3 regions of the Cronobacter sp. 153480017-3 genome follow, and region 2 is predicted to be linked to each of the others. Evidence: riboswitches for the same ligand, from Rfam matches in the RefSeq annotation. Region 2 holds a riboswitch; each other region holds the start of a gene.
The links. Region 2 has a riboswitch for thiamine pyrophosphate ahead of thiM (hydroxyethylthiazole kinase). Riboswitches for the same ligand answer to the same signal wherever they lie in the genome.
Positions count from the first base shown of each region.

Region 1: linked by a shared signal. The riboswitch ahead of thiB (thiamine ABC transporter substrate binding subunit) and the one ahead of thiM (hydroxyethylthiazole kinase) in region 2 are both predicted to bind thiamine pyrophosphate.
Region 3: linked by a shared signal. The riboswitch ahead of thiC (phosphomethylpyrimidine synthase ThiC) and the one ahead of thiM (hydroxyethylthiazole kinase) in region 2 are both predicted to bind thiamine pyrophosphate.

Region 1 covers NZ_JBSEYN010000005.1:182,129-191,741, forward strand. The annotation lists gene araB (ribulokinase) at 1-396, opposite strand, end outside; gene araC (arabinose operon transcriptional regulator AraC) at 736-1,581, shown strand; gene ACUW6V_RS13300 (DedA family protein) at 1,698-2,468, shown strand; gene thiQ (thiamine ABC transporter ATP-binding protein ThiQ) at 2,462-3,163, opposite strand; gene thiP (thiamine/thiamine pyrophosphate ABC transporter permease ThiP) at 3,147-4,757, opposite strand; gene thiB (thiamine ABC transporter substrate binding subunit) at 4,733-5,716, opposite strand; TPP riboswitch at 5,749-5,850, opposite strand; gene sgrR (HTH-type transcriptional regulator SgrR) at 5,886-7,550, opposite strand; gene sgrT (glucose uptake inhibitor SgrT) at 7,637-7,801, shown strand; gene ACUW6V_RS13330 (sugar efflux transporter) at 7,921-9,099, shown strand; gene leuD (3-isopropylmalate dehydratase small subunit) at 9,271-9,613, opposite strand, start outside.
Region 2 covers NZ_JBSEYN010000001.1:819,496-829,108, forward strand. The annotation lists gene fbaB (class I fructose-bisphosphate aldolase) at 67-1,119, opposite strand; gene thiD (bifunctional hydroxymethylpyrimidine kinase/phosphomethylpyrimidine kinase) at 1,267-2,067, opposite strand; gene thiM (hydroxyethylthiazole kinase) at 2,054-2,851, opposite strand; TPP riboswitch at 2,885-2,981, opposite strand; gene ACUW6V_RS04010 (hypothetical protein) at 3,292-3,807, opposite strand; gene ACUW6V_RS04015 (DUF1493 family protein) at 4,005-4,322, opposite strand; gene ACUW6V_RS04020 (RcnB family protein) at 4,554-4,880, shown strand; gene ACUW6V_RS04025 (ABC-F family ATP-binding cassette domain-containing protein) at 5,239-6,963, shown strand; gene ACUW6V_RS04030 (hypothetical protein) at 7,058-7,645, opposite strand; gene ACUW6V_RS04035 (methyl-accepting chemotaxis protein) at 7,838-9,382, opposite strand; gene btsR (two-component system response regulator BtsR) at 9,493-9,613, opposite strand, start outside.
Region 3 covers NZ_JBSEYN010000015.1:23,894-33,506, reverse strand. The annotation lists gene purH (bifunctional phosphoribosylaminoimidazolecarboxamide formyltransferase/IMP cyclohydrolase) at 1-412, shown strand, start outside; gene purD (phosphoribosylamine--glycine ligase) at 426-1,724, shown strand; gene ACUW6V_RS20495 (DUF1481 domain-containing protein) at 1,790-2,482, opposite strand; gene hupA (nucleoid-associated protein HU-alpha) at 2,494-2,766, opposite strand; gene ACUW6V_RS20485 (YjaG family protein) at 2,953-3,543, opposite strand; gene nfi (deoxyribonuclease V) at 3,587-4,258, opposite strand; gene hemE (uroporphyrinogen decarboxylase) at 4,268-5,332, opposite strand; gene nudC (NAD(+) diphosphatase) at 5,374-6,147, opposite strand; gene ACUW6V_RS20465 (Rsd/AlgQ family anti-sigma factor) at 6,250-6,753, shown strand; TPP riboswitch at 6,806-6,915, shown strand; gene thiC (phosphomethylpyrimidine synthase ThiC) at 7,032-8,933, shown strand; gene thiE (thiamine phosphate synthase) at 8,933-9,565, shown strand; gene ACUW6V_RS20450 (HesA/MoeB/ThiF family protein) at 9,558-9,613, shown strand, end outside.

The DNA.
Region 1 (9,613 bases), on a different contig from region 2:
GGTGATTGCTTCCGCTTCCTCCACCGAGGTGTGATCTTTCCACAGCACGAACATCGCGTTGGGGTTGTCGGCAAACTCCGGATTAAGCGCCAGCACGTTACCGTCGGCGTCAATCGGGGCGGGCGTGGAGCCGGTGCTGTCAACGCCGATGCCAACCACGGCGGCGCGCTGCTCTGGCGAGAGTGCCGCCAGCACGGTTTTTAACGCCGCTTCCATTGATTCAATGTAATCCCGCGGATGATGGCGGAACTGGTTACGGGCCGCGTCGCAATAGCGCCCTTCCTGCCAGCGTGGATACCACTCCACGCTGGTGGCAAGCTCGGCACCGGTGGTGCAGTCCACCGCCAAAGCTCTCACCGAGTCGCTGCCAAAATCGAGTCCCAGCGCAATAGCCATCTTCATACTCCATGCGATAAACAAACATGGAGAGAACATTAGTTTTACCCCGCCAAAAGGGTCAGGGTGGATCCGCTGAACTTATGGACGAAAATGCTGTGAAGCGAGAATTTGTGACGCCACGCAAATATTCGATGTGGACATTTCTGCCGCGCTTATAGACACTTCGGTTATGGATTAAAAAGCCTGACAGCGAAGGCAATACAGGTTATTTTCTGTAATAAAGCGGGCTTAAGCCGCCGCCGCTGTTGTGCCAGGCACTCAGGTGCCTGCCGCCGCTGGCGAAAATAACGATATGGACAAATGGTTTCTTCACTCTCGCTTCGGAGCGCCGTGAAAATGGCTGAAACGCAAAACGATCCTCTGCTGCCTGGTTACTCGTTTAACGCCCATCTCGTGGCCGGACTGACGCCGATTGAGGCCGACGGCTGGCTCGATTTTTTCATTGACCGGCCGCTCGGCATGAAAGGTTATATTCTCAACCTGACGGTGCGCGGCGAAGGGGTGGTGAAAAATCAGGGTAAGGAATATCTCTGCCGCCCCGGCGATATGCTGCTGTTCCCGCCGGGCGAAGTGCACCACTATGGCCGCAACCCGGAGGCGAAAGAGTGGTATCACCAGTGGGTCTATTTCCGCCCGCGCGCCTACTGGCACGAGTGGCTGAACTGGCCCGCTATTTTCGCCAATACCGGTTTTTACCGCCCGGATGAGGCGCATCACGAACAGTTTTCTTCGCTGTTTCAGGCGATTATCGACGCCGCGCAGGGGCCGGGGCGCTATGCCGAGCTGCTCGCGATAAACTTGCTGGAACAGTTGCTGCTGCGCCGCGTCGAGGCGATTAGCGAATCGCTGAAAGCGCCGCTCGACAGCCGCGTGCGCGACGCCTGCCAGTACATCAGCGATCACCTGGCCGACAGCCATTTTGATATCGCAAGCGTCGCCCAGCATGTCTGCCTGTCGCCGTCGCGCCTGTCGCATCTCTTCCGTCAGCAGTTGGGCGTCAGCGTGCTGAGCTGGCGCGAAGATCAGCGCATCAGCCAGGCGAAGCTTTTGCTCAGCACCACACGCATGCCGATAGCGAGCGTCGGGCGCAACGTGGGCTTTGAAGATCAGCTCTATTTCTCGCGTGTGTTTAAGAAATGCACCGGGGCGAGCCCGAGTGAATTCCGCGCCGGATGCGAATAACGCAACGTGGGTTTCGTGTCATGCCCGGTAAAGTAAAGTATGGTTAAAGAAGGATGGCTTGACGCAGGGCATAGCGCTCAGGAGAATCCTCTGTTCCACACTTTACCGGATGCGTTATGGAAGCCTTTCTGGAACACTTTATCACTCAGTCAGTCGCCTATTCGCTGATTGCTATTGCGCTGGTAGCGTTCCTCGAATCCCTGGCGCTGGTCGGGTTACTGCTGCCCGGCACCGTACTGATGGCAGCCCTGGGCGCGCTCATCGGCAGCGGCGAGGTCAATTTCTATGAGGCCTGGGCCGTGGGGATTATTGGCTGCCTGCTTGGCGACTGGATCTCATTCTGGCTCGGCTGGCGCTTTAAGAAACCGCTGCACCGCTGGTCCTTCCTGAAAAAGCACAAGGCGCTGCTCGATAAAACCGAACACGCGCTGCATCAGCACAGCATGTTTACCATTCTCGTCGGGCGCTTTGTCGGGCCGACGCGTCCGCTGGTGCCGATGGTGGCGGGAATGCTCGATCTGCCGGTGCGTAAATTCCTTCCGCCGAATATCGTCGGCTGCCTGCTCTGGCCGCCGTTTTACTTTCTGCCGGGCATTCTCGCGGGTGCCGCTATCGACATTCCGCCGGAGATGAAAAGCGGTGCGTTTAAATGGCTGCTCGGCGGCGTGGCGCTGCTGGTCTGGCTGGCGGCGTGGCTGCTCTGGCGCTGGTGGCGCAGCGGTAAAACGCAGGATCGCCTCACGCGCTATCTGCCGCGCCCGCGTCTGCACTGGCTGGCTCCCGGCGTGGCGGTGGCGGCGGCCGTGGCGCTGTTCGCCATTCAGAGCCACCCGCTGATGCCGGTGTATCGCAGCATTCTGTGGAAAGTGGTGACCGGCGCTCAGTGAGGCGTAATGCCGAGCAGCGCCGACGCGCTGGCCTCGCCGCTCAGCAACTGCGCGGTGGGGCCGTCCCAGACGATGCGTCCTTCAACGACCACCAGACTGCGCGCGGCGATACGCGCCGCATCCTCGACGCTGTGCGACACCATGAGCAGCGTCGTGCCTTCCTCCTCGCATAAGGTTTCCAGCAGCGTCAGCATCTCCTGACGCAGCGCCGGATCGAGCGCGGAAAACGGCTCATCCAGCAGCAGAACGGGGCGCTTTCGCACCAGACAGCGCGCCAGCGCCGCCCGCTGACGCTGGCCGCCGGAGAGCGCGCCCGGCAGCCGCTCCAGCAGATCGCCAATCGCCATGTTGTCGGCTATCGCCTCGACCTGACGCTTCTGCTGCGCGTTCAGCCGCAGGCCGGGCGACAGCCCGAGCGCAATGTTCTGGCGCACCGTCAGATGGTTAAAGAGATTATTTTCCTGAAACAGCATCGACACCGGGCGTTTTGACGGCGGCGTGCGGGTGTGATCCGCGCCGTTGATAGTGAGCGTGCCGCTGGCGGGCGCGAGAAAACCGGCAATCAGATTGAGCAGCGTGCTTTTGCCCGCGCCGCTTGGCCCCAGCACCGCCACGCGTTCGCCCTCGCGCACGTCCAGCGTAAAGCGCATCGGCAGGTGGTGATACAGCCAGGTGAGATCAGTCAGTGTCAGCATGGCGCCCCGGAAGTTTTTCAATCAAGGTGAACAGCAGGAAACAGAGCAGCAGCAGCAGCAGCGCCGTGACCGCGCCAGCGTCGCTGCGATACGCGCCGATCTGCTGGTAGAGATAAAAGGGCAGCGTGCGGAAATCCTCATTACCAAACAGCGCCACGACGCCGAAGTCGCCAATCGACAATACGCAGGCGAACGCCATCGCCTGGGCGAGCGGCACCCGCAGCGCGCGAGTTTCCACCAGCCGCAGCCGGTTCAGGCCGCGTATCTCAAGGGACGCGCAGAGCGCGCCGTAACGCGCGGCGATATCGCGCATCGGGTTATCGAGCACTTTCAGCGCGTAAGGAATCGCCATCAGGGCATTGGTGAAAATCACAATCGCATCGGCGCGTTCCGGCAGGCCGAGGGTGGCGTTCAGCAGCAGGAAAAACCCGGTCGCCAGCACGATGCCCGGCATCGCGAGGATCAGCACGCCGCAGAGCTCAAGGCTTTGCCCGGCAAGACGACGCTGGCGCAGGTACAGCTCGCGCGTGCTCCAGAGCAGCATCATGGTCAGGATAACGCACAGCCCCCCCGCGCAGAGCGCGATACGCAGCGACGTCCAGAGCGCGCGCCACAGCGCCGGGTCGGCCAGCGCATGGCTTATATCGCCGCCCAGGCCATCCACCAGCACCGCCAGCAGCGGCGGCAGGAGAAGCAGCAGCGCGGCACCAATCAGCGCTGAATCGGTAAGCTTGCTGCGCCACGAATCCTCCGGGTTGCGCCAGCCGCGTGCCAGCGTCGCGCCGACCGGGATCGCCTTGCTGAGCCGCTGGCTTAACAGGATAAGCGACAGGCAGCAGCCCATCTGGATAAGCGCCAGCAGCGCCGCGCGGCCCGGATCGTAGTCATAGCTCAGCGCCTGGTAGATGGCGAGCTCAATGGTTGTCGCCTGCGGCCCGCCGCCGAGCGCCAGCACCGTGGCGAAACTGGCGAAGCAGAGCATAAAAATGAGCGCCGCCACCGGCGGGATCTGGCGGCGCAGCCAGGGCCACTCCACCAGCCGGAAGAAGTCCCAGCCGCGCATACCGAGCTGCGCCGCGAGCTGGCGCTGTTCGCCGGGGATCTGCGTCAGCGTCTGGTAGAGCAGACGGGTCGCCATCGGCATATTAAAAAAGAGATGCGCCAGCAGGATGCCCTGTAATCCATAAGGCGAGAACGTCCATTCGATGCCGAGCGTCGAGCAGAGCGCGGCGAGCCAGCCGCTGCGCCCGTAGACGCTAAGCAGGCCGAAAATCGCCACCAGCACCGGCAGGATAAGCGTCATGGCGCACAGTCGCAGCAGCATTCGCCGCCCCGGAAAGCGGCGGCGGTAGAGCGCGCGGGCGAGTGGGATCGCAGGCACGACGGAAATCAGCGCGGAGAGAAACGCCTGCCAGAATGAGAAGCGCACCACGTGCCACAGATAGCTGTCGTGCAGCAGCGCGCGTGCATCGGTGTGCGGCGCGTGTGTCCAGAGTGCTGCGAACGCCGCCAGCGCCACCGCCGCCATCAGCAGGGCGGCGGTGAGGCCGGGCCAGAGCCAGCCGGGGATCAGCGGCTCACGGCGCGTTGCCATTCACTCGTCCATTGCGCGCGCTGTGCGGCCACTTCCTGTGAGGTGAATTGCAGGGTGGTCTGCGGCCGGGTCAGCGCGTTAAAGCCTTCCGGCAGCGCGACGTTGGTCACCGGGTACATCCAGTTGCCGGCAGGAATTGCATTCTGGAACGCAGGCGAAACCATGAACTTCAGGAATTTCTCCGCCAGCGCCGGTTGTTTGCTGGCGGCGGTGCGTGCCGCGACTTCCACCTGCAGGTAGTGGCCTTCGCTGAAATTCGCGGCGGCGTAGTTCTCTTTTTTCTCTTCAATAATGTGGTAGGCGGGCGAGGTGGTGTAGCTCAGCACCAGATCGCCTTCGCCTTTCAGGAACAGGCCGTAGGCTTCGCTCCAGCCTTTGGTGACGGTAACGGTTTTTGCAGCGAGCTTCTGCCAGGCGTCCGGCGCTTTATCGCCGTAAACTTTCTGCATCCACAGCAGCAGGCCCAGCCCCGGCGTGCTGGTGCGCGGATCTTCATAGATGACGCGCCATTTCTGATCGCTCTCAACCAGCTCTTTGAGGCTTTTCGGCGGATTTTTCAGTTTGTTTTTGTCATAAACGAAGGCGAACCAGCCGTAGTCGAACGGCACAAAGGTGTCGTTGTTCCAGCCGCCCGGCACGTTAACCTCACCCGCCGGAACGCCGCTTTTGGCGAACAGCCCGGTCGTGGTCGCGGCCTGAAGCAGGTTGTTATCCAGGCCCAGCACCACATCGGCTTTGCTGTTTTTGCCTTCCATGCGCAGACGGTTAAGCAGCGAGACGCCATCTTCCAGCGCCACGAATTTCAGCTCGCAGCCGCAGTCGGCTTCAAAGGCGGTTTTAATTTTCGGGCCAGGGCCCCACTCCGAGGAGAAGGAGTCATAGGTGTAGACGGTCAGGACAGGTTTGGCGAAAGCCGGAGCGGCGGCGAGCGCCAGCAGAGGAAGCAGTTTTTTTAACACTTTGCACCTTTATCAAATGGGGGCAAAGGATTTTGAGCGGTAGCCTCAAATCCCTTCGCCGGCGTTATCCGGATCAGGTTCGACGGGTATTATCTCAGCGCACCGGTCAGCCGGCAGCACCCCGTTGAGAACGGCCCATTGTAATGATTTGCGTAATGTTGCGAAAGGGTTACGGCTCCGGCGGCGCAAACCAGGCGGATTTAAAATCAAACCAGCCGAGCGTGTTCATGCGCACGCCGCGCATACTGCGCTGGCCCTGGAGCATCAGCCAGTGATGGATCAGCGGCAGAATATCCTGGCGCTCCAGCATCGTGCGGCACCACTGCGGCAGGTTCAGCGCACCGGTGCGCCAGCGCTGCGCGTCGCCCTGCCAGTCGAGCGGGATGCAGCGCTGAATGAGCGGCACTTCGCACAGGTGCGCGAACAGCGAGAAATCGAGCGGCAGCGTAAAGTTGGCGCTGTTAAGCCACAGATCGCTGGTGATATCGCCCTGATACCACTCCTCATAGCTCACTTCCCGCAATTCCAGCTCCACCTGCTCCTGCGCCAGAATGTCGCGCAACAACGCGCCGATAATGCGGTTTTCATTGTGGTCGCCATAGAAGGTGAGCGTCAGACGCTCCAGCCCGGCGGGTTTCTGCGCCTCAGGAATTTGCGGCGCGTGGTGCCAGCGCGGCAGCAGGCCGTAAGCCGGAAACCAGAGGCGCTGATAGTGCGGCGCGGCACGGTGCAGCAGGCGGGCAGGCGTAAAGCGCGAGCTTATCCAGCGGCGCACCTCCGGCATCGCGCCCACGCGCGAGCGGGAATCAAACAGCAGGTAGTAGCAGCCTTCTTCGAGGCGGCTTTCTACGGCTTTTTCGTCGGCGTCGCGCGTCGGGCCTTCAAGCTGAACGGCGCAGCTCAGTTCTTCGCCTATCTCCGGCAGCACCCAGAAGTTCACCTCATCAATCAGCGCGCGATAGCCAAAGTAGTCATCAAAAGCGCGGATCTTAAGCTGGTTGCTGTTATTGCGTACCACCGCGTAAGGGCCAGTGCCGACGGGCTGGCTCGCGAATTTCGGCAGCTCCGGCCACTCCCGCGGCAGGATCATCGCCGGCACGCTGCCCATCAGCCACGGCAGCCAGTCGTCGGGCTCGCTCAGATGAATATCCAGCGTCCAGGCGGTGGGAGAGACCACTTCACGGATATGCGCGTAGAGCGGCAGGGCGCAGATGCGCTGGAGCGAGCTGATGACATCAAGCATGTCCAGCTCGCGGCCATGATGAAAATGGATGCCGGGGCGTAAGAAAAAGCGCCAGTGGAAAGCGGAAATACGCTGCCAGTGGTGCGCGATGTCAGCTTCCAGTTCCCCGTTTTCCTCGTTTATGCGCGTCAGACCGTTGAAAATCTGCCGGGCGATATGGGTTTCTGAACGGCGCAAGGCGCTGCCGGGCAGCAGATTTTGCAGCGGGCGGTAATAGAGCACGCGCAAAATATGGCGTCCCTGGCGGAAACTGCGGCCCAGGTGTGAAAGTAACATCTGACGCACCGTGGATTTGTCGCCGACGATCTGCACCAGCTGATCGATCCTGTCCTGCTCCAGCAGATCTTCCGCCCGCTGCTGCTGAAGCGCGAGTCCGGTATAGAGGAACTGGAGCCTGGAGCGTTTGCCGCGTCCGGCCTCGGCTTCCCATGTCAGCCAGCCGCGCGCTTGCATGGCGTTCAGCAGCGTGCGCATGTGGCGGCGCGAGCAACTCAGCAGCTCGGCCAGTTCGTTGAGCGTCGTTTCCTGCGGCTTGCCATCACAGCATTGCCACAAACGGATGAATTGCTGTTGCAGACGACCTGAAGGCATAAAAGGGGAACTCCCGCTCGAAACTCATCAATTTAATATTCCCTATATTACGGCAATACTTCTCTTCGATGAAAGCGGAGGGGCTTATGAAAACGTCGTCAACATGCAGGTTTTATCAGCAGTATTTCAGCGCAACGCAACGTCTTTCCGGCTCATGGCTGGCCCGCCTGAACGGTAAAACGCCGCAACGAATGCTGGATGAGATCATGCAGTGGGATGTGACATTCCCGGTGACGTTTAAGCGCCGCTAAGCGGACATCACGTGTAACTGAGTATTGGTGCTTTTCACCTGCCAGCAGTGTGCTACTGCTGGCTTTTTTCGTCTATTATGAGCACGATTTCGCCCGCCTCAACTGAAAGGATGCGCCCGATGCTGTGGTTTCTTACGTTTGTCCGACGGCTTAATGTCGTCTATCTCGCTTTTATGGTCGTCGCGTTCATGATGGGCGTGGCAGGCGCGTTGCAGGCGCCGACGCTGAGCCTGTTTTTAAGCCGCGAAGTCGGCGCGCCGCCGTTCTGGGTCGGGCTGTTTTATACGGTGAACGCGATTGCCGGGATTGCCGTCAGCCTGCTACTGGCGAAGCGCTCCGACAGCCGGGGCGACCGACGCAAGCTGATCCTTTTTTGCTGCCTGATGGCGGTCGGCAATTGTGTGCTGTTCGCCTTTAACCGTCACTACCTGACGCTGATTACCGCAGGCGTGCTGCTGGCGTCGCTCGCGAATACCGCCATGCCGCAGCTTTTCGCGCTGGCGCGTGAGTATGCCGATAACTCTGCCCGCGAGGCGGTGATGTTCAGTTCGGTCATGCGCGCGCAGCTCTCGCTCGCGTGGGTTATCGGGCCGCCGCTGTCGTTTATGCTGGCGCTGAGTTTCGGCTTTACCACCATGTTTTTAATCGCCGCCGGGATTTTTATCCTGAGCCTGGCGATTATCTTTTTCGCGCTGCCTTCAGTGGCGCGCATTGAGCAGCCTGCCGATGTGGCCATCACGCAGGTCAGCGGCTGGAAGGACAAGAACGTACGGATGCTGTTTATCGCCTCTGTGCTGATGTGGACCTGCAATACGATGTATATCATCGATATGCCGCTGTGGGTGAGCCAGGAGTTAGGGTTGCCGGAGAGCCTCGCGGGCGTGCTGATGGGCACCGCGGCGGGGCTTGAGATCCCGGCGATGTTGCTGGCCGGGTTTTACGTGAAGCGGTTCGGTAAAAAGCCAATGATGCTGCTGGCGGTGGCTGCGGGCGTGCTGTTCTACGCCGGGCTAAATCTCTTTCACAGTCGCGAGGCGCTGCTTGGGTTGCAGCTCTTTAACGCGCTGTTTATCGGGATTGTCGCCGGGCTTGGGATGATCTGGTTTCAGGATCTGATGCCGGGGCGCGCGGGTTCCGCTACCACGCTTTTCAGCAACAGTATTTCGACGGGTGTGATCCTGGCGGGTGTGGTGCAAGGCGCGCTGGTGGAGAGTTTCGGGCATTACGCGGTATACCCGGTGATGACCGGGGTTGCGCTGGTGGCATTGTGGCTGACGAGTCGGGTGAAAGACGTGTAAGTCATTGTCTGATGGCGGGTGCGCTGTGCTTGCCCGCCCTACGGTAAACCGGGCGAGGGAAGGGTGTGGCGGGTGCGCTGTGCTTGCCCGCCCTACAAACTCTTAAATGTATTTTCGTAGGGCGGGTAAGCCACGCGCTCCCGCCGTAAACACCAGGTAAACCGTAAAAAATCACCCCATAAACGCGGGCTGTTTTTTCTCATACGCCGCGATGGCGTCCTCGTGCTGCAACGTCAGGCCGATACTGTCCAGTCCGTTCAGCATGCAGTGGCGACGAAACGCGTCGATGCTGAAGCTGTAAGACTTGTCGCCCGCTTTCACCACTTGCGCTTCTAAATCCACTTCAAAGCGAATGCCGGGGTTGGCCTTCACCAGCGCAAACATCTCATCCACTTCTTCATCGCTAAGCGTCACCGGCAGCAGCTGGTTGTTAAAGCTATTGCCGTAGAAAATATCGGCGAAACTCGGCGCAATCACCACTTTGAAACCGTAATCGGTCAGTGCCCACGGCGCG
Region 2 (9,613 bases):
TTTATTACCCCATCCACAAAAAACGCGCCCGCAGGCGCGTTTTTTAATGCGTAATCTTAACCGCCGTCAGGCGATAGTCACTTTCTTGTCCAGATACACATCCTGCACCGCGTTAATCAGCTTCACGCCATCGGCCATCGATTTCTTAAACGCTTTACGTCCCAGAATCAGCCCCATACCGCCTGCGCGCTTGTTGATCACCGCCGTGCGCACCGCATCGGTGAGATCCGCCTCGCCGCCGGACGCGCCGCCGGAGTTAATCAGCCCCGCGCGGCCCATATAGCAGTTGGCAAGCTGATAACGCACCAGGTCAATCGGGTTGTCGCTCGTCAGCTTGCTATACACGCGCTCGTCGGTATAGCCGAACTTCAGCGCGGTATAGCCGCCATTATTCTCGGCCATCTTCTGCTTCACGATATCCGCGCCAATGGTGGCGGCCAGATGGTTAGCCTGACCGGTCAAATCGGCGCTGGAGTGGTAATCGACGCCATCTTTCTTGAAGTGGCTGTTGCGCAGATACGCCCACAGCACCGTCACCATGCCAAGCTCGTGCGCGCGCTCAAACGCGGCGGAGATCTCTTCAATCTGGCGGCGCGACTCTTCAGAGCCGAAATAGATAGTCGCCCCGACCGCCACCGCGCCCATATTGAACGCCTGCTCGACACTCGCGTAGAGCGTCTGGTCATATTGCGTGGGGTAACTGAGCGTTTCGTTATGGTTGAGTTTCACCAGGAACGGAATACGGTGCGCATAGCGGCGTGAGACTGACGCCAGCACGCCATACGTTGACGCCACGCAGTTACAGCCCGCCTCAATCGCCAGCTCGACGATATTTTTCGGGTCGAAATACATCGGATTAGCGGCGAAGGACGCGCCCGCCGAATGCTCGACGCCCTGGTCCACCGGCAGGATAGACAGATAACCGGTGCCGGCAAGGCGACCGGTGTTATAAAGAGTCTGCATATTTCGCAGCACCGCGGGCGGACGGTTGTTATCGATCATCACGCGATCGACATAATCCGGCCCTGGCAGGTAGAGCTGGTCGGAGGAAATGGTCGTACAGCGGTGCTGTAACAGGCTATCGGCATCGTTGCCGAGCAACTGCGCAATATCAGTCATCATACGCTCCCGTTATGGTCGGCAGGCGGTGACCTGCCGGACGATAAGATTCCTTACCCACGCCTTAGCTGGGCCCTCTTAGCCTGGACTTGATTAGCACAGATTGCCAGACCTGAGCGCATTTTCAGCTAATTCTGCTGGCACGGTTCACCACCATGCATGAAAATGATGGACGGGCCCGATGCCCTCCCCTACTTCCAGACTATCCGCCTGTTGCAGCGCTTTCGTGAGCCACGCCTTCGCCGCCGTCACCGTTTCAACCCAGTCAGCATACTGCGGACGCAGCGCCGCAAGCGCGCTGGAGAGCGTGCAGCCCGTGCCGTGGGTATTTTTCGTCATGACGCGCGGGGCGGTAAAGCGCGTCGCGCCTTCGCGGGTAAAGAGCCAGTCGGGGCTTTCGGCGTCATCCAGATGCCCGCCTTTCATCAGCACCGCGCCACAGCCGAGCGCCAGCAACGCCTCGCCCTGCTGGCGCATCTCCGCTTCGCTGCGGGCATGCGTGGTTTCCAGCAGCGCCGCCGCCTCCGGCAAATTCGGCGTGATGATCGCCACCTGCGGCAACAACCGTTCGCGCAGCGTGCGCACCGCTGACGGGCTCAGCAGCGGATCGCCGCTTTTCGCGAGCATGACCGTATCCAGCACAATATTACGCACCCGGTAACGTGATAGCCGCTCCGCCACGGCCTCGACGATATCCGTTTCTGCCAGCATGCCGATTTTGGTGGTGTCGATGCGCACATCGCTTAACACTGAATCAAGCTGGGCGGCGACAAACGACGGTTCAATGCGGTAGACCGACTGCACGCCGCGGGTGTTCTGCGCCACCAGCGCCGTGATGACAGACGTGCCGTAAGCGCCGAGCGCCGAGAAGGTTTTGAGATCGGCCTGGATGCCCGCGCCGCCGCTCGGGTCGGTGCCGGCGATGGTGAGCGCGTTAATGCGTTTCATGAGCACCTCCGAACGCCTGCGCATGCAGATTATCCAGCAACGCGCTGGCGAAACTGCCGGGGCCACGGGAGATGGTCAGCGCCTGTTCGCCCGCCCGCTTCATCAGCCAGCAGGCCGTTGCGACATTCTCCAGGCGATCGCCCGGCAGCGCGCAGCAGGCAGCGACGACCGCCGAGAGTGCGCAGCCGGTGCCCACCACGCGGGTCAGCATCACGGTGCCGCCCTCGACCGCGACCGTGCGTTCGCCATCGGTGATGTAATCGACCTCGCCGGTCACAGCGACAACCGCGCCGCTGCGACGCGCCAGTAAGCGGGCCGCCTCACGTGCATGGTGCGCGCTTTCGGTCGCGTCAACGCCGCGCCCGCCGCCGCTTTCGCCTGCCAGCGCGCGGATTTCCGAGGCGTTAGCGCGAATGGCGGCGGGACGACGCGCCAGAATCTCCTGCGCAAATTCCGTGCGCAGCGTAAGCACGCCGACGGCGACCGGGTCGAGCGTCCAGGGCTTGCCCGCCGCGCAGGCGCTGTCAATAGCCGCCCGCATCGCCTGCTGCTGCGGGCGTGTGAGGGTACCGAGGTTAATGAGTAAGGCATCGGCGATGGCCGCGAACTGCGCGGCTTCGTCAGTATCCACCACCATCGCGGGCGAGGCGCCGAGCGCGAGCAGGACATTGGCAGTGAAATTTTGCACCACATCGTTGGTAATGCAGTGCACCAGCGGCGCGTGACGGCGAAGTTGGGTGACAACAGGCGCGGCGTGCGAGCCGCAAAGCAGGTCAGAAGACATGGTTCTCTCCTGCCAGGCGCGAAGACGGGATACCGGACAGGCATCTGACTTCCCTACGCTGGCATTATCCAGATCAGGTAATACGGGTATTTCTCAGCCTTCACGCAGAAGGGCACCCCGAGTCATTTACTGCAAAATCAAAGCGTTGCGATTAACGCTACATTACTCTCTGTTGTGGATCATGCCAGCGGGAAGCCAAAGACTCAACCCTAAAAAATAGGCTGTGTCTCAGTTTGAGGGGCTTATAAAAGCTTTAAGTATGAAAAATACAGACTGCCCGGCTTTATTTGCTGGTGATTTCATTGTCCCTGATGCATTGATGCGGTGCTGGAGCGTAAGTGACGTAGTAAGAGGCATTACCATTGGTTTTAAGATTAATAAAGAAATAGGCATCAGAGTTTCATTAAAAATGACTCCTGACCTTACGGCTAAGACGCCTGTCAGTTGGTCGTCCCCTGGCTAATAACAACCCCCTGAACTTTATCATCTTTCAGATAGTACATGATGCTGTTACTTTGCGTGTATTCACCTGATTTTGCGACATCCTTGTAGTACATAACGATATCTTTCTTAGGCTTATGATTAAAATATTTTTCTGTTTCTTCTTTAGTCGTTAACACAGGCGCCTTAACGGATACTTGTAATACTCCCTTGTAAGGTGTACAAGGCGATCCATCTTTCGCTATTGCCACCGCGGTTAAATCCCCCGCTCCCATCTCATTATCAGAAATAAACCAATAATTGATGCCCCCTGATTTTAGGCAAATCCAGGAAGCTAGGTTATCTTTATTTACCTTTACACCGGCATTCTTAGCGATAGCTGCAAGCGTGTTAACCTCAAACTTGTATTCGGTGGTTCCTATAGCAATAACGGGCACCAGATCTTTATCGGTTTCATGATTATCAGAATAAACATCGGTAATATCATCGTAATACCTTGCGCCAAATCCCGTCATTTGGGTTGCTCCGCACGTACCCGTAATCAGACACAATAATATCAAACTATATCTCATATCAGTCTTCCACGACCAGGACCTTGTCACTGCTATCATTAATCGTTATACGATCTTGCAGCGTCACGATCTAACAGAACCCGCAGAGTCACTTAACATGACTTCCGATAATGCCATTACAACCTCAAGTGTTCAATGCGCTAATCATCAATCCAGCGCCCCGCCTTTGCCGAGGCAATCAGCATTTTCACGGTAAGCGGCGCAGGTTGATGCTTATCGCTTTTTAAATAGTCGGGAAGAATCGCATTGGGCAGGAAAAATATCCCTTCTTGCGGAAAATATTTACGGAAGTCGAAGGAAGAATAATTCATATTGAACACAGCAAAGTATTCCCCGAAGAAGGCGTGCGCATCTTCTGGCAGGACGGAATATTGTCCGGTACTTAACGAATCTTCATCCGCCATCTCCCAGAAATGCTTTTTTATTAACGCCCGAACGCCGTCTTCTGTACTCATCATAAATAATCCGATGGATGATAATCTCATTATCCCTGCAATCATGACATAAGTATAACCCACCACTTCTGGCAGCCCATAAGCACGCCCCACCAAATCAGCCCCGCGCCGATTGCTATCGGCTTCATTTTTTTATACATAATTAGCCTTGCCCGGCCGGGAATGGCGCAGGAAGATAGCGGCCTGACGGTAACAAAATCAACGGGGCGCAGCGCCCTGACATGTGGAGAAGGTATGTTGAAAACCAGAATGATCGTAGCGGGTGTGCTGTTGATGTCGGTGGCCTCTGCATTCGCCGCAGATGTGGTAAAACCCAAATCTATCGATAGCTATGAAGTGAAAGAGTTTCACTCCGATTCCAAAAAATACACCATTGGCGACATCGTGCCGGACCTCTACCGCACCGAGCAGTACAACATCAAACAGTGGCAGATCCGCAACCTGCCCGCCCCGGAAGCCGGCACACACTGGACTTACATGGGCGGCTACTACGTACTTATCACCGACGCCGAAGGTAAAGTTGTGCGCGCCATGAACGGCGATATTTTCTACCACCGTTAATCCTTCTAGCGCCTGAAGCAGGCCCGACGCTCAGGCGCGTCTTATATCTCCCCTTTCCAAAACGTTTTTTCGCTCACACCCCTTAATACGCGTAGTGGTGCTTAAACGCGCTGCCCGCTACACTCGCTCTACCTATCAACCTGATGAATAAAAAGGAGGACTCTTATGCTGTGCTGTGAATTGTTTGACTATTCACATCATTTTGGCGATCGCCAGAGCTCAGGCATTACCGGTATCGTGCTGCGATAACTGGACCCTGAGCGAAGATCCCATCACATCACCCTTCTCCAGGGCTTACCAGATTATCGTCAGCGATGTTTGACGAGGCATTGTTATGCCTGAAAATTCTGAGTAAGCGATGAGCACATTACTGACGGCGCACTCCCTGCGCATTGATTCCCCGTTTGGCCCGGTGCTGAACGCCCTTTCCTTTACCCTGAAAAAAGGCGACCGCATTGGCCTGATCGGTCATAACGGCTGCGGCAAAAGCACGCTTCTGAAAGCGCTGGACGGCACCCTTGCGCCTGCCGAAGGCGTTGTGACGCGCGCGGCGCGCTGCCTGCTGGCGCGCGTGGAGCAGCATCTGCCCGACGAACTGCATCAGCAGACGCTGCTGGACGCGCTGCTGGCCAGGCTGCCTGAGGCCGAGCGTGAAAGCAGCGCCTGGCGGGCGCAGGCGTTGCTCGCAAATATGGGCTTTGCCGAGGTGGCCTGGTCGCTGACGGCGGGCTCGCTTAGCGGTGGCCAGCACACGCGCTTATTGCTGGCGCGGGCGCTGATTATCTCGCCCGATCTGCTGTTGCTCGACGAGCCAGGCAACCATCTCGATCTCCCGACGATGTTGTGGCTGGAGCAGTTTCTGGCCCGCTGGAACGGCAGCTTTATTCTGGTCTCCCACGACAGCGCGCTGCTGGACAGCGTAACCAACCGCACCTGGATATTGCGCGACGGTCAGCTCCAGGCGTTCGATCTCCCCTGTACGCAGGCACGCGCGGCGCTGGCGGCGCGGGATGAGAGCGATGCCCTGCGCTATAAAGCGGAGCAAAAAGAGATTGACCGCGTGACGGCGAGTGCGAAACGGCTCGCCACGTGGGGACAGGTTTATGACAACGAAGATCTGGCGCGCAAAGCTAAACAGATGGAAAAACAGGTGGCGCGGCTTAAAGAGGAGCAAACCGAACTGGCGCAGGGCAGCCGCTGGCGACTGACGCTCTCCGGCGACGCGCTGGCGGCGGATCGCCTGCTTGAGCTGGAGGATCTGGCCGTCAGCGCGGCTCCTGATGCGCCGACGCTCTTTACCCTGCCGCTGGCGCGGCTCAAAAGCGGGGATCGCGTGGCGCTGCTCGGGCATAACGGCTGCGGGAAGTCGTCGCTGCTGCGCCTGCTGTGGCGACAGTGGCAAACAGGGGAAACGGTTCCCGGCGTCACCTTCCATCCGCGCGTGTCGCTCGGGTATTACGATCAGTCGCTGCATCAGTTACCGGATAACGCCACGTTGCTGGAGGCGCTGGAGCCGTTCGCGCCTGAGTTGCAACAGCGTAAGCTTGCGCTTATCAGCGCCGGTTTCCCGTGGGCGCGGCACGGGCAGCGGGTCGACACGCTGAGCGGCGGCGAGCGCTCGCGCCTGCTGTTTGTCGGCCTGTCGCTCGCGCGCTATTCGCTGCTGATGCTTGACGAGCCGACCAACCATCTCGATATGGAAGGCAAAGAGGCGCTGGCGCAAACGCTGCAAACGTTCCAAGGCGGGCTGTTGCTGGTGACGCACGACAGAACGCTGATGGAGGCAAGCTGTAACCGCTTCTGGCTCGTGGAAGATGGCGGTTTAAGCGAGTGGCACAACATGGAAGCGCTGCTGGCGCGTCTGCGCGCAGCGCCGACGCAGGAGGCAGAGAATGAGGCACCTGCGGCACTCGCCGCACCGCCCGATGAGCACAGTGACGCGCGCCTGCTGGAGCGGCTGATTGAGCTGGAGACGCGGCTCAACGCCGATCTCGAACGCAAACCGCGCCACCAGAAACCCGCGCTGCAGGCCGAGTGGCGTAAGGAGATAGCGCATCTCAGCGCCGCGCTGGGGCTGGAGTAAAACAGCAAGAAAGACTCTCCATTAAGGAGGGTCTTTCTTATTTAATTTAAAAGCATAAGGGTACGCAGATGGACGTTTATCGTTTCATTACGCCTCAAGGGTAAGCATGATATTTAGTCTGTTCACGCAGAATACGGTTATAAAAGCCAAGGGCGACGGTTTCCATAAATAACCTGCTATTGATACAACGCACGCTGAATACCGAAAACATTATGCCCAGCAGAGCGCCAATAATATCCCAGCGCACAACTTCTTCGGAAGAAAGTAAAGACACAAGCACGCTGATAAAAAATAGCGCGCTAACGAATACCGCTATAGCCACCAATGCCAGCCATAACTGCAAGGCGCGGAGATATCCTCTTGCAACCCCTGTCATTGCAGGGATGATCAGCGCACAAAAAAGAAAATTGCTGACGAGCATGCCAATGAAGAATGCATTTTCTGCTAACCCTAAACTCTGCGAAATAGCCACCCAAAAAGAAACCTGGGGAATGGCGAAGCTAAGTACAGCCATAACCATTGCCAATACCAGTGGCATCCCAAGGCTCCGCCACCCCGTGGGCAGACGAACTTGTTCTTTGAGCTGCGTTTTAAGCTGCTCCAGTGCCTCGGGCCGCTTGTTTTGAAGACCATGCTCTACAAGGCGACCCAGTTGCAGGCTTCTTTTTAAATAATTAATCATCCCTGTTCTAACGGCTCCCGGCCAGTGAGATAGACTGAATAACACCCACAATTAATATTGTCATGTCAGCTTAAAGGGTTTCATATAATCATTATTAACTTAATCTGAAACTAACAAGCAAAAACGTTTTTCAGCGAATAAACCAAAAAGCCGCCCTCACAGGCGGCTTTTTTATGACAACGACGACGAATATCAGGCCGAGAGGCGGAACTTCTGCACGGTGCTTTGCAGTTCTTCGGTCTGGCGCTCCAGCGCGGCGGCGGCGGCGGACACCTGCTCCACCAGCGAGGCGTTCTGCTGGGTGACGGTATCCATCTGAGTGATGGCGACGCCCACCTGCGAGATGCCCTTGCTCTGCTCTTCAGACGCCGAGGCTATCTGTTTGATGATCGTGCTGACGTTGGAAACGCCGCGATAGATTTCCGCCATCGAATCGCCCGCCGCGTTAACCAGCTCAGAGCCTTTCTCGATACGCTCGACCGATTCGGTGATGAGCGCCTCGATTTCACGGGCAGCTTCGGCGCTGCGGCTCGCGAGGTTACGCACTTCACCTGCGACTACTGCGAAGCCGCGGCCCTGTTCGCCTGCACGCGCCGCTTCCACGGCAGCGTTGAGCGCCAGAATATTGGTCTGGAACGCAATACTGTTAATTACGCTGGTAATATCGGCGATTTTCTTCGAGCTGCCGGAAATGCCCTGCATGGTCTCGATAACATTTTGCGCCAGCTGGCCGCCTTTACCGGCGTTTTCCGAGGCAGCATGCGCCAGCTCGCTCGCCTGACGGGCGTTTTCGGCGTTAAGGCGCACGGTAGAAGTTAGCTCTTCCATGCTGGCGGCGGTCTGCTCCAGCGCCGCGGCCTGCTCTTCGGTACGGGATGAAAGATCATTATTACCCGCCGAAATTTCCGACGCACCGCGCCAGATATTCTCACTGCCGTGGCGAATGGCGCTCACCGCTTCGCGCAGTTGATCCTGCATCGCAGTCAGGAGCGGCACCAGTTTACCAACGCAGTTGCGGCCAAACGGCTCCACCGGCTGGCTGAGGTCTCCACCGGCAATCAGCGTGAAATGGTTGCGGATCTTCTCCAGCGGCTTCACCAGCATCGCCACCAGATAGCGGTCGGTCAGCAGCAGAAGCAGCAGACCGATAATCACCGCGATAATAATCACCGTTTTGGTGGTGACGGTCATGCTGTCGACGCGCTCGCGGGTGGCATCAAGCTTGGCGCCCGCCGCGGCGTTGAATTTCTCGGCGCTCGCGCCAAACGCGCGGCTGAATACCGGCGTCACTTTGCCGGCATGGGCGCGGTACGCGTCCGGCGTGCCTTCACGCGCCAGTTTCATCTGCGGGATCACGCCGTCATCCAGCAGCTTCTGCCAGTCGGCGATCACCTGTTGTGATACGGCCGGATCGAGCGGGCCGGGAGAAAGCTGTTTAAACGCGTCGAGCTGGCGCGACATGTTGTCGAGCGCCTGCTGTGCGGATTCGAGCGATTTGGCGTCCGGCGTGCCGTTTTCCATGGCGCGGGTCAGACGGGTGACGAAGCGGAAATACTGATCGTTGCCTTTGCTGAGCACGGTCATCTGCGACACCAGCTGGCGGTCCACGCGGTTGCCATCGGCCATCGCCGAGAGCGAATAGACGCTGTAGACGCCCACGGCCGCCCATAACACACAGAGTACGCCGAGCACCGTCAGCATCACTGCGCGGATAGAAAAGTCTTTAAGCAGGCCCATCAAAAAGTCCTCATTTTTGCCTGATACGGATATATCCTCCCGTTATCGGCAAGCGAGGAAAAAGATGTACGGGGCGGTAACATTTATTTTACCGCCGCGATAATTGCGGATTATCCGCGCAGCCCGAGCGCCTCTTTCAGGGTTTTGAGGTAACGACGGCTGACCGGCACCGTCTGGCCGTGGCGCAGCAGCAACTCCGCCTGGCCATTCTCCTCCAGCCGGATCTCCTTC
Region 3 (9,613 bases), on a different contig from region 2:
GGGCATGGTGACCGAAGCCGATCTGCGTGTGGTGACCAAACGCCAGCCGACCGAACAGGAGCTGCGCGACGCGCTCTTCTGCTGGAAAGTGGCGAAATTCGTGAAATCCAACGCCATTGTTTATGCGCGCGATAACATGACCATCGGTATTGGCGCCGGCCAGATGAGCCGCGTCTATTCCGCTAAAATCGCTGGTATCAAAGCAGGCGATGAAGGCCTTGAAGTCAAAGGCTCGGCGATGGCCTCCGACGCGTTCTTCCCGTTCCGCGACGGCATCGACGCTGCAGCGGCTGTGGGCATTACCTGTGTTATCCAGCCGGGCGGCTCGATTCGCGATGATGAAGTCATTGCCGCCGCCGACGAGCACGGCATCGCCATGATCTTCACCGACATGCGCCATTTCCGCCATTAATCACGGAGCTACGATGAAAGTATTAGTTATTGGCAACGGCGGGCGCGAGCATGCGCTGGCCTGGAAAGCCGTCCAGTCGCCACTCGTTGAAACCGTTTTTGTGGCGCCAGGCAACGCCGGTACGGCGCTCGAGCCTGCGCTGCAAAACGTCGCTATCAGCCCGACGGATATCCCGGCGCTGCTGAGCTTTGCGCAGGCGGAAAATATCGATCTGACGATTGTCGGGCCGGAAGCGCCGCTGGTGATTGGCGTGGTGGACGCGTTTCGCGCCGCGGGCCTGAAAATTTTCGGGCCGACCAAAGGCGCGGCGCAGCTTGAAGGATCGAAAGCCTTCACGAAAGATTTCCTGGCGCGTCATCGCATCCCGACGGCGGAATACCAGAACTTTACCGAGACCGAACCGGCGCTTGCCTATATTCGTGAAAAAGGCGCGCCGATTGTTATCAAGGCTGACGGCCTCGCGGCCGGTAAAGGCGTTATCGTGGCGATGACGCTTGCCGAAGCCGAAGCGGCCGTGCTCGATATGCTGGCGGGCAATGCGTTTGGCGACGCGGGCCACCGGATTGTTGTTGAAGAGTTTCTGGATGGCGAAGAGGCCAGCTTTATTGTGATGGTGGATGGCGAGCATGTCGAGCCGATGGCCACCAGCCAGGATCATAAACGCGTGGGCGATGGCGACACCGGCCTCAATACCGGCGGCATGGGCGCTTACTCACCTGCCCCGGTCGTCACCGATGAGGTTTTCCAGCGCACGATGGAACGCATCATATGGCCGACCGTGCGCGGCATGGCGGCGGAAGGCAACACCTACACCGGCTTTCTGTACGCGGGTCTGATGATCGACAAGCAGGGCAACCCGAAAGTTATCGAGTTTAACTGCCGCTTTGGCGACCCGGAAACGCAGCCGATCATGATGCGTTTACAGTCCGATCTGGTCGAGCTTTGCCTGGCGGCCTGCGAGGGCAAACTCGATACGGTGAAATCGCAGTGGGATGCGCGCCCGGCACTGGGCGTCGTCATGGCCGCAGGCGGCTATCCGGGCGATTACCGCACCGGCGATGTGATCCACGGTCTGCCGATTGAAGAGATCGCGAACGGTGACGGCAAAGTCTTTCATGCCGGCACGACGCTGCGCGACGACGACCGCGTCGTAACCAGCGGCGGGCGCGTGCTGTGCGTGACCGCGCTGGGCGACAGCGTCGCACAGGCGCAGGCGCGCGCTTACCGCTTAGCGGAAGATATCCACTGGGATGACTGCTTCTGCCGTAAGGATATCGGCTATCGCGCTATTGCACGCGAGCAGGAGAAATAAACGCCTGCACGCTACAAAGGCGTAAACGCAAAAGCGACGGTAAATCCGTCGCTTTTTTTATGGGCTCAGAAGCTGTCAGGCTTCGGCTGCCAGGCGCAAAAATCTTCGTTTGCCACCAGTAACAGTTGCGTGCCTTCCGGCGCCTCCAGCCAGGCGGCGCTAACGCGCGCTTTCGCATGACGCTGACGTTCTGAGAGACGCTCCTGCGCCCTTCTGTCGAACTCAGGCTGCACAATCTGCCCTTCACAGGTCGTTATCGTGCCATCAGGGTTCCAGCGCCCCTGGCGCAACACCACGCGCCCTGCGCGCAGCGCATCGCTGGTATTACGCATCTGCGTGGCGCGATATTGCCACAGTGCGACCTGATCGCTGGAAAGCTGCTGTTTCTTCCCGTTGACTTCACGCTGCATGAAGCTCAGCCCGCCGCGATCGTCAAAACGCACTTTGACCTGCTCAGGCTGTTTACCCTGAAGCTGGTAGTCCACGGAGGTCAGCGCATCGTTCTGCCAACGATAATCGCTCGTCGATGTCTTATCGCCAGACCAGGGGCTGAACGCCGCCAGCAGGTGAACGGAGCCATCGTTATTGTCTTTACGCCACAGGCGCACGACGCCGTCATCGGCCAGATAGCCGCTGGCGGTAAAAGGGGGAATTTCCGGGGTGGAACGACAGGCGGAGAGGAACAGCACGCCCGCCAGCGCCAGCATACGCCAGCCAAACAAAAGGGGCGATCTCGCCCCTTCGTTAAAACCTTTCACTGCCACGCGGTTTACTTAACAGCGTCTTTCAGTGCTTTGCCAGAAACGAATGCCGGCACGTTAGCTGCAGCGATTTTGATTTCTTTACCGGTCTGCGGGTTGCGGCCAGTACGCTCAGCGCGGTGGTTCACTTTGAAGGTACCGAAACCAACCAGCTGTACAGCATCGCCTTCTTTCAGAGACTCAGTAATCGCAGCCAGAGTGGATTCCAGAGCAGCTTTCGCTTGCGCTTTAGACAGGTCAGCCTTGTCTGCAATTACATCAATCAGTTGAGTCTTGTTCATAAGTTATCCTTACAATGTGTTTATCGCTTGCTAAGCATCGAGTGCGACGGAAATGCCTTGAAAGCACTCTCCTGCATACACGCACCGATAGCCACTTTTTTTCGCCTCCCAAATGTAGACCAGACGGGGGGCTAATTGGAAGCCTTCAGGTGAGACAAAACAGGCTGTAAATCACGTTTTGTTGTCTCATTGCTGCAAATTTATACCGATATTACTGGTTCCATCCTCACGCAGGTCTGCGCGCAGACCTTTTATCAGCTCAATATCGCGTTCTTCGCAGGCAGCAAGCAATCGGAAAATTTCCCACTGAATATCCCATTCCTGCTCCACAGCCGGGTTTGCTTTCAGCTCATCGTCGGTCATTTCACGGCCCGCCTGAGTCATCTCCAGCATCGCTACGGTGGTGATGGATGTCTCGCTGACTTCAATCGCGTGCTCCAGCGTCTCGCCGCTCAGGCGCGAATGCACCAGCTCACTCAACGCGACACAAGCGTCGATAGCCGGGTAAACGCCGTAGAGGTCATAATCTTCCGCCGCCGGAATCGCTTCTTCGAGCTTTTCGAGCTGGCTGTCGAAATTCACTTTGGCGTCTTTGACCGTCAGCGTCTCCCAGATGAGATCGAGAATACGGCGATAGAGCTGCGCATCGCCGAAACCGGTCTGCTGGCAGAACATGGCGTAGTTCGGGTACATGCGCTCGCAGAGCGAGGCCATAAACGTCACATGCTGCCAGGCTTCGAGCTTTTCCAGCCGCAGGTGAATAGGGTTTTGTAACATAGTGGTGTCTCACAAACCGAAAATTAGCGGCAGTGTACCTGAATCACCCCTGAATTTCCTGCCATCGTAGAAAGGCGGGACGACCGGACGCCACGGCATCCGCCCAGCGCGTCGGCTCCGGCAGCCGGTAGCCTTTCGTGCAACGCTGCACCCAGCCGAGCGCCGTATCGATGCTGACGCGATGCCCCGTCGAGACGAACAGCGGATTGCAGCGTGCTTTACTGCGCCATACCCACGCCAGCTGTTCGCCTTTGTCCATGAGCGGCGAAACCGCGCCGGGCTCGTCGCTGAGCGGCTCAAACTTACCGCACAGCCGCTTTTTAGCGACGCCTATCGTCGGCACATCCACCAGCATCCCAAAGTGGCTCGCCACGCCGAGACGTCGCGGGTGCGAAATACCGTGCCCGTCGACAAACAGTAAATCCGGCTTTCTGGAGAGCATCTCCCAGGCCGTCAGCAGCGCCGGGTATTCACGAAACGACAGAAAGCCGGGGATATACGGCATAGTGGTGGGAATGCGCGCCACCTGGTACTCCAGCAGCTCCAGAGACGGGTACTTCAGCAGCACCATCGCCGCTCGCGTCACTTCGCCGCCCTGCTCGAATCCGACATCCGCCCCACCGATTATCGTCGGCGGATCGACGTTCAACCGGTCCTCGCGGACCACATTAGATGCCAGTTCGATTTGTTGTGCGCGAAGCGTCGCGAGATCCATAGTTTCTCCTTACAGGTGATAAGGCGCCGATAAGCGGTGAACCGCCTCGACGAAGGCCCCCGCATGTTCAGGAGGCACATCCTGATGAATACCATGCCCCAGGTTGAACACATGGCCTTCACCGTGGCCGAAACCAGCAAGTATAGACGCCACTTCTTCTTCGATACGGGCAGGCGACGCATAAAGCATGGACGGATCCATGTTGCCCTGCAGCGCGACCTTGTGGCCCACGCGACGGCGCGCGTCGGCGATATCGGTCGTCCAGTCGAGTCCGAGCGCGTCACAGCCGGTCTCCGCTATCGCTTCCAGCCACTGGCCGCCGCCTTTGGTGAACAGCGTTACCGGCACACGGCGGCCTTCGTTTTCGCGCAGCAGCCCATCGACGATTTTATGCATGTAATACAGCGAGAACTGCTGGTAGTCGCGCCCGGTCAGCACGCCGCCCCAGGTATCGAAAATCATCACCGACTGGGCGCCCGCGCGGATCTGCGCGTTCAGATAGAGCGTGACGCTTTTCGCGAGCTTATCGAGCAACAAATGCAGCGTCTGCGGCTCGGCATACATCATTTTCTTGATGACGGTAAACGCCTTGCTGCTGCCGCCTTCCACCATGTAAGTGGCGAGCGTCCAGGGGCTGCCAGAGAAACCAATCAGCGGGACTTCGCCTTTCAGCTCGCGGCGGATGGTGCGCACCGCGTTCATCACATAGCCCAGTTCCTGTTCCGGGTCCGGCACCGGCAGTTTTTCTACGTCCGCTTTGCCGGTAATGGGCGATGTGAAGCGTGGGCCTTCGCCCGCTTCAAAATAGAGCCCCAGACCCATCGCATCCGGAATCGTCAGAATGTCCGAAAAGAGGATCGCCGCATCAAGCGGATAGCGACGCAGCGGCTGTAGCGTCACTTCGCACGCCAGCTCGGCGTTTTTACAAAGCGACATAAAATCGCCCGCCTGCGCGCGGGTGGCCTTATATTCCGGCAGATAACGCCCAGCCTGTCTCATCATCCACACCGGCGTGACATCCACAGGCTGGCGTTGCAGGGCGCGCAGGTAACGATCGTTTTTCAGTTCGGTCATTTTTTCTTATTCCTCAAGCGACAGGCCGCTATTGTATCACGTCATTCATCGTCTGCCCGGCAGCGCGCCACCGTATCTTCTATCAGGCGGCGAGCCACGGTGCCTGGCGCTGGCAGCAGCGGCAACTGGTCGTAGCGATACCAGCCCGCGTCGATGAGTTCTTTGGTGTCTATCTGGATTTCACCGCTGTCATAATCCGCCGTAAACGCGGTCATCAGCGATTGCGGGAACGGCCAGGGCTGAGACGTCACATAGCGCAGGTTTTTGATGCGGATATTGCTCTCTTCCATAACCTCACGCGCTACCGCCTGCTCCAGCGTTTCGCCCACTTCAACAAACCCGGCCAGCACGGTATAAACGCCGTTGCGGTGTCGCGTATGCTGCGCCAGCAGGATTTTATCGTCACGGCGGATAGCCACGATGATGCACGGCGCTATCTGCGGGTAGTAGCGCTCGCGGCAGTGGCCGCAGAGCATCGCCCACTCCGTTTTGCTCGGGTGCATCTCATGACCACAGTAGCCGCAATATTTGTGCGAGCGGTAAAACTCGGCGAGCTGCACGCCCCGCCCCGCCAGTTGAAACAGCCCGGCGTCCTGGTCGATAAGCTGTCGCACCGAGGCCATGTCTTTTTCGCGCTTTTGCAGTACGAGAAAAACAGGCGCCTCTTCCCAGAGACCAATTTGCAGCGCCTTTTCGCCCGTCAGACCAAAATCCGCGGCCCGGCCGTAAGGTAATTCTGCTTTTGGCAGCCATAATTTCTGTTCATGGCTGACTATCCACCAGCCATGGTCTAAATTTTCTAGTGTACGTTCCATAATTGATTGCACTACCTCTGCTTCACTGGCACGTTATTAACATTGTTCTTACATATTTTGGGTCATTTGCGTTTTTACATCTTATATCTCATGGAGTCGATCATGCTAAACCAGCTAAAAAGTCTGACGGAACGCGTTGGTGGGAGTAATGAGTTAGTTGATCGTTGGCTTGCTGCCCGCAACCATCTGTTAGTCACCTATTACAAGATGGTCGGCATCAAACCCGGCAAGGAGCCGATGACTGCGCTTGATGAACAGGCGCTGGACGATTTCTGTCACTGCCTGGTGGATTACCTCTCCGCCGGACATTTCAATATTTATGAGCGCGTGATCAGCGAAATGGAAGGCACCAGCCCGCTGGTCGCCGCCACGCAAATCTATCCTCAGCTGGAATCCAACACCCAACAAATCATGGATTTCTACGACACGCATCTGGAAAGCGCTATCGACCACGATAACTGCCTGGAGTTTCAGGAAGCGCTTTCCGGCATTGGCGAGGCGCTCGCCGCCCGCTTCGCGCTGGAAGATAAGCTCATTATGCTGGCTTTTGACAACAACCTCGGCGAAAGCGCCAATGACGAAACCGGCCTCGCCAAACCGGCTTGAGTTCGGCTGTATTAACGAGTAGTTTAAATATGCCCCCGCGATTTTAGCGGGGTTTATCTTGTCGGAGTGCCCAGTGCGCGAGCACGGGCTGAGACCGTTAATTCGGGATCCGCGGAACCTGATCAGGTTAAGACCTGCGAAGGGAACAAGAGTAATTCCATTTTGCCCCGCTCAGGGTGTCGTTTCGCCCTGAGACCCTGTTAAGGGTGCGCGGGCGCACGCCATTACTCCTCCGTTGTTCTGACAAGCCACTTCCTGACCGTTAACTGGAATGCGCTATGTCTGTATCAAACAAACCTGGCCGCCGCGAGCAGCGCGCCGCCGCACAACACTTTATCGACACGCTGGAAGGCACCGCTTTTCCCAACTCTCACCGCATCTATCTCACCGGTTCGCGTGAAGATATCCGCGTGCCAATGCGCGAAATCTGCCTGAGCCCGACGCTTGCGGGCGGCAGCAAAGAGAACCCGCGCTATGAGCCTAACGAACCGGTGCCGGTGTATGACACCTCCGGCCCTTACGGCGATCCGGCGGTGCGCATCGACGTTCGCGAAGGGCTGGCTAAACTGCGCAGCGCCTGGATAGACGCGCGTAACGATACCGAAACCCTGGATTCCCTCAGCTCCGCCTATACCCGCGAGCGGCTCGCCGACGACGGGCTGGATGAGTTGCGCTTTCGCGGGCTGCTGACGCCAAAGCGCGCAAAAGCGGGCAAGCGCGTCACTCAGTTGCACTACGCGCGCCAGGGTATCGTGACGCCGGAGATGGAATTTATCGCCATTCGTGAAAACATGGGCCGCGAGCGCATTCGCACGGCGGTACTGCGCCAGCAGCATCCGGGCCACGGCTTTGGCGCGCGCCTGCCGGAGAACATCACGCCGGAGTTCGTGCGTGACGAAGTCGCCGCCGGGCGCGCCATTATTCCAGCCAACATCAATCACCCCGAATCGGAGCCGATGATTATCGGTCGTAATTTCCTGGTAAAGGTCAACGCCAATATCGGCAACTCGGCGGTGACGTCGTCTATCGAAGAGGAAGTCGAAAAACTGGTCTGGGCGACCCGCTGGGGCGCGGACACGGTGATGGATCTCTCCACCGGCCGCTACATTCACGAAACCCGCGAATGGATCCTGCGCAACAGCCCGGTGCCGATCGGTACGGTACCGATCTACCAGGCGCTGGAGAAGGCCAACGGGATCGCCGAAGATCTGAGCTGGGAGATGATCCGCGACACGCTGCTTGAGCAGGCCGAACAGGGCGTCGATTACTTCACCATTCACGCGGGCGTGCTGCTGCGCTATGTGCCGATGACCGCAGGCCGCCTGACGGGCATCGTCTCGCGTGGCGGCTCGATCATGGCGAAATGGTGCTTGTCGCATCATCGTGAAAACTTCCTCTACGAGCATTTCCGCGAGATCTGCGAAATCTGCGCCGCCTATGACGTCTCGCTGTCGCTCGGCGACGGCCTGCGCCCCGGCTCCATTCAAGACGCCAACGACGAGGCGCAATTCGCCGAACTCCACACGCTCGGCGAACTGACGAAAATCGCGTGGGAATATGACGTCCAGGTCATGATCGAAGGCCCCGGCCACGTGCCGATGCAGATGATCCGCCGCAATATGACCGAGGAGCTGGAGCACTGCCACGAAGCGCCCTTCTACACGCTCGGGCCGCTCACGACCGATATCGCGCCCGGCTACGATCACTTCACCTCCGGGATCGGCGCGGCGATGATTGGCTGGTTCGGCTGTGCGATGCTCTGCTACGTGACGCCAAAAGAACACCTCGGCCTGCCGAATAAAGAGGACGTGAAACAGGGGCTCATCACCTATAAGATTGCCGCCCACGCCGCCGATCTCGCCAAAGGGCATCCGGGGGCGCAGATCCGCGACAACGCCATGTCCAAAGCGCGCTTTGAATTCCGCTGGGAAGATCAGTTCAACCTGGCGCTCGATCCGTTCACCGCCCGTGCCTATCACGACGAAACGCTGCCCCAGGAATCCGGCAAAGTCGCGCACTTCTGCTCCATGTGCGGCCCGAAATTCTGTTCGATGAAAATCACCCAGGAGGTGCGCGACTACGCCGCGAAGCAGGCGATCGACGCGGGTATGGCTGAGATGTCGAATCGTTTTCAGGCGCGCGGCGGCGATATTTATCTTCGCCAGGAGGAGGTGGAGTGATGACGCCTCTGTTCGCCCCCGTCCCGCACCGTCTCGGGCTCTATCCGGTTGTGGATAGCGTTGAGTGGGTCACACGTTTACTTGACGCTGGCGTGCGCACGGTTCAGTTGCGCATCAAGGATAAAACCGATGCCGAGGTGGAAATCGACATCGCCGCCGCCATTGAGCTCGGTCAGCGCTACCACGCCCGGCTGTTTATTAACGACTACTGGCGTCTCGCGATAAAACATCAGGCCTATGGCGTTCATCTCGGGCAGGAAGATCTGCAAACGGCCGATCTCGACGCCATTCGCAACGCCGGACTGCGGCTTGGCGTCTCCACGCATGACGATATGGAAATCGACGTGGCGCTGGCGGTACGCCCTTCTTATATTGCGCTCGGCCATGTTTTTCCTACGCAGACCAAACAGATGCCCTCCGCGCCGCAAGGGCTTGCACAACTGGCCGCGCATGTAAAACGGCTCGGCGACTATCCGACGGTCGCCATCGGCGGCATCAGCCTTGAGCGCGCGCCTGCGGTGCTGGAAACCGGCGTCGGCAGTATCGCGGTGGTGAGCGCTATCACCCAGGCACCCGACTGGCGCGCCGCCACGCAAGAGTTGCTTGAACTGGCGGGGGTGGGCGATGAATGACGCCGATTTTATGCGCTACAGCCGCCAGTTGCTGCTGGAGGATATCGC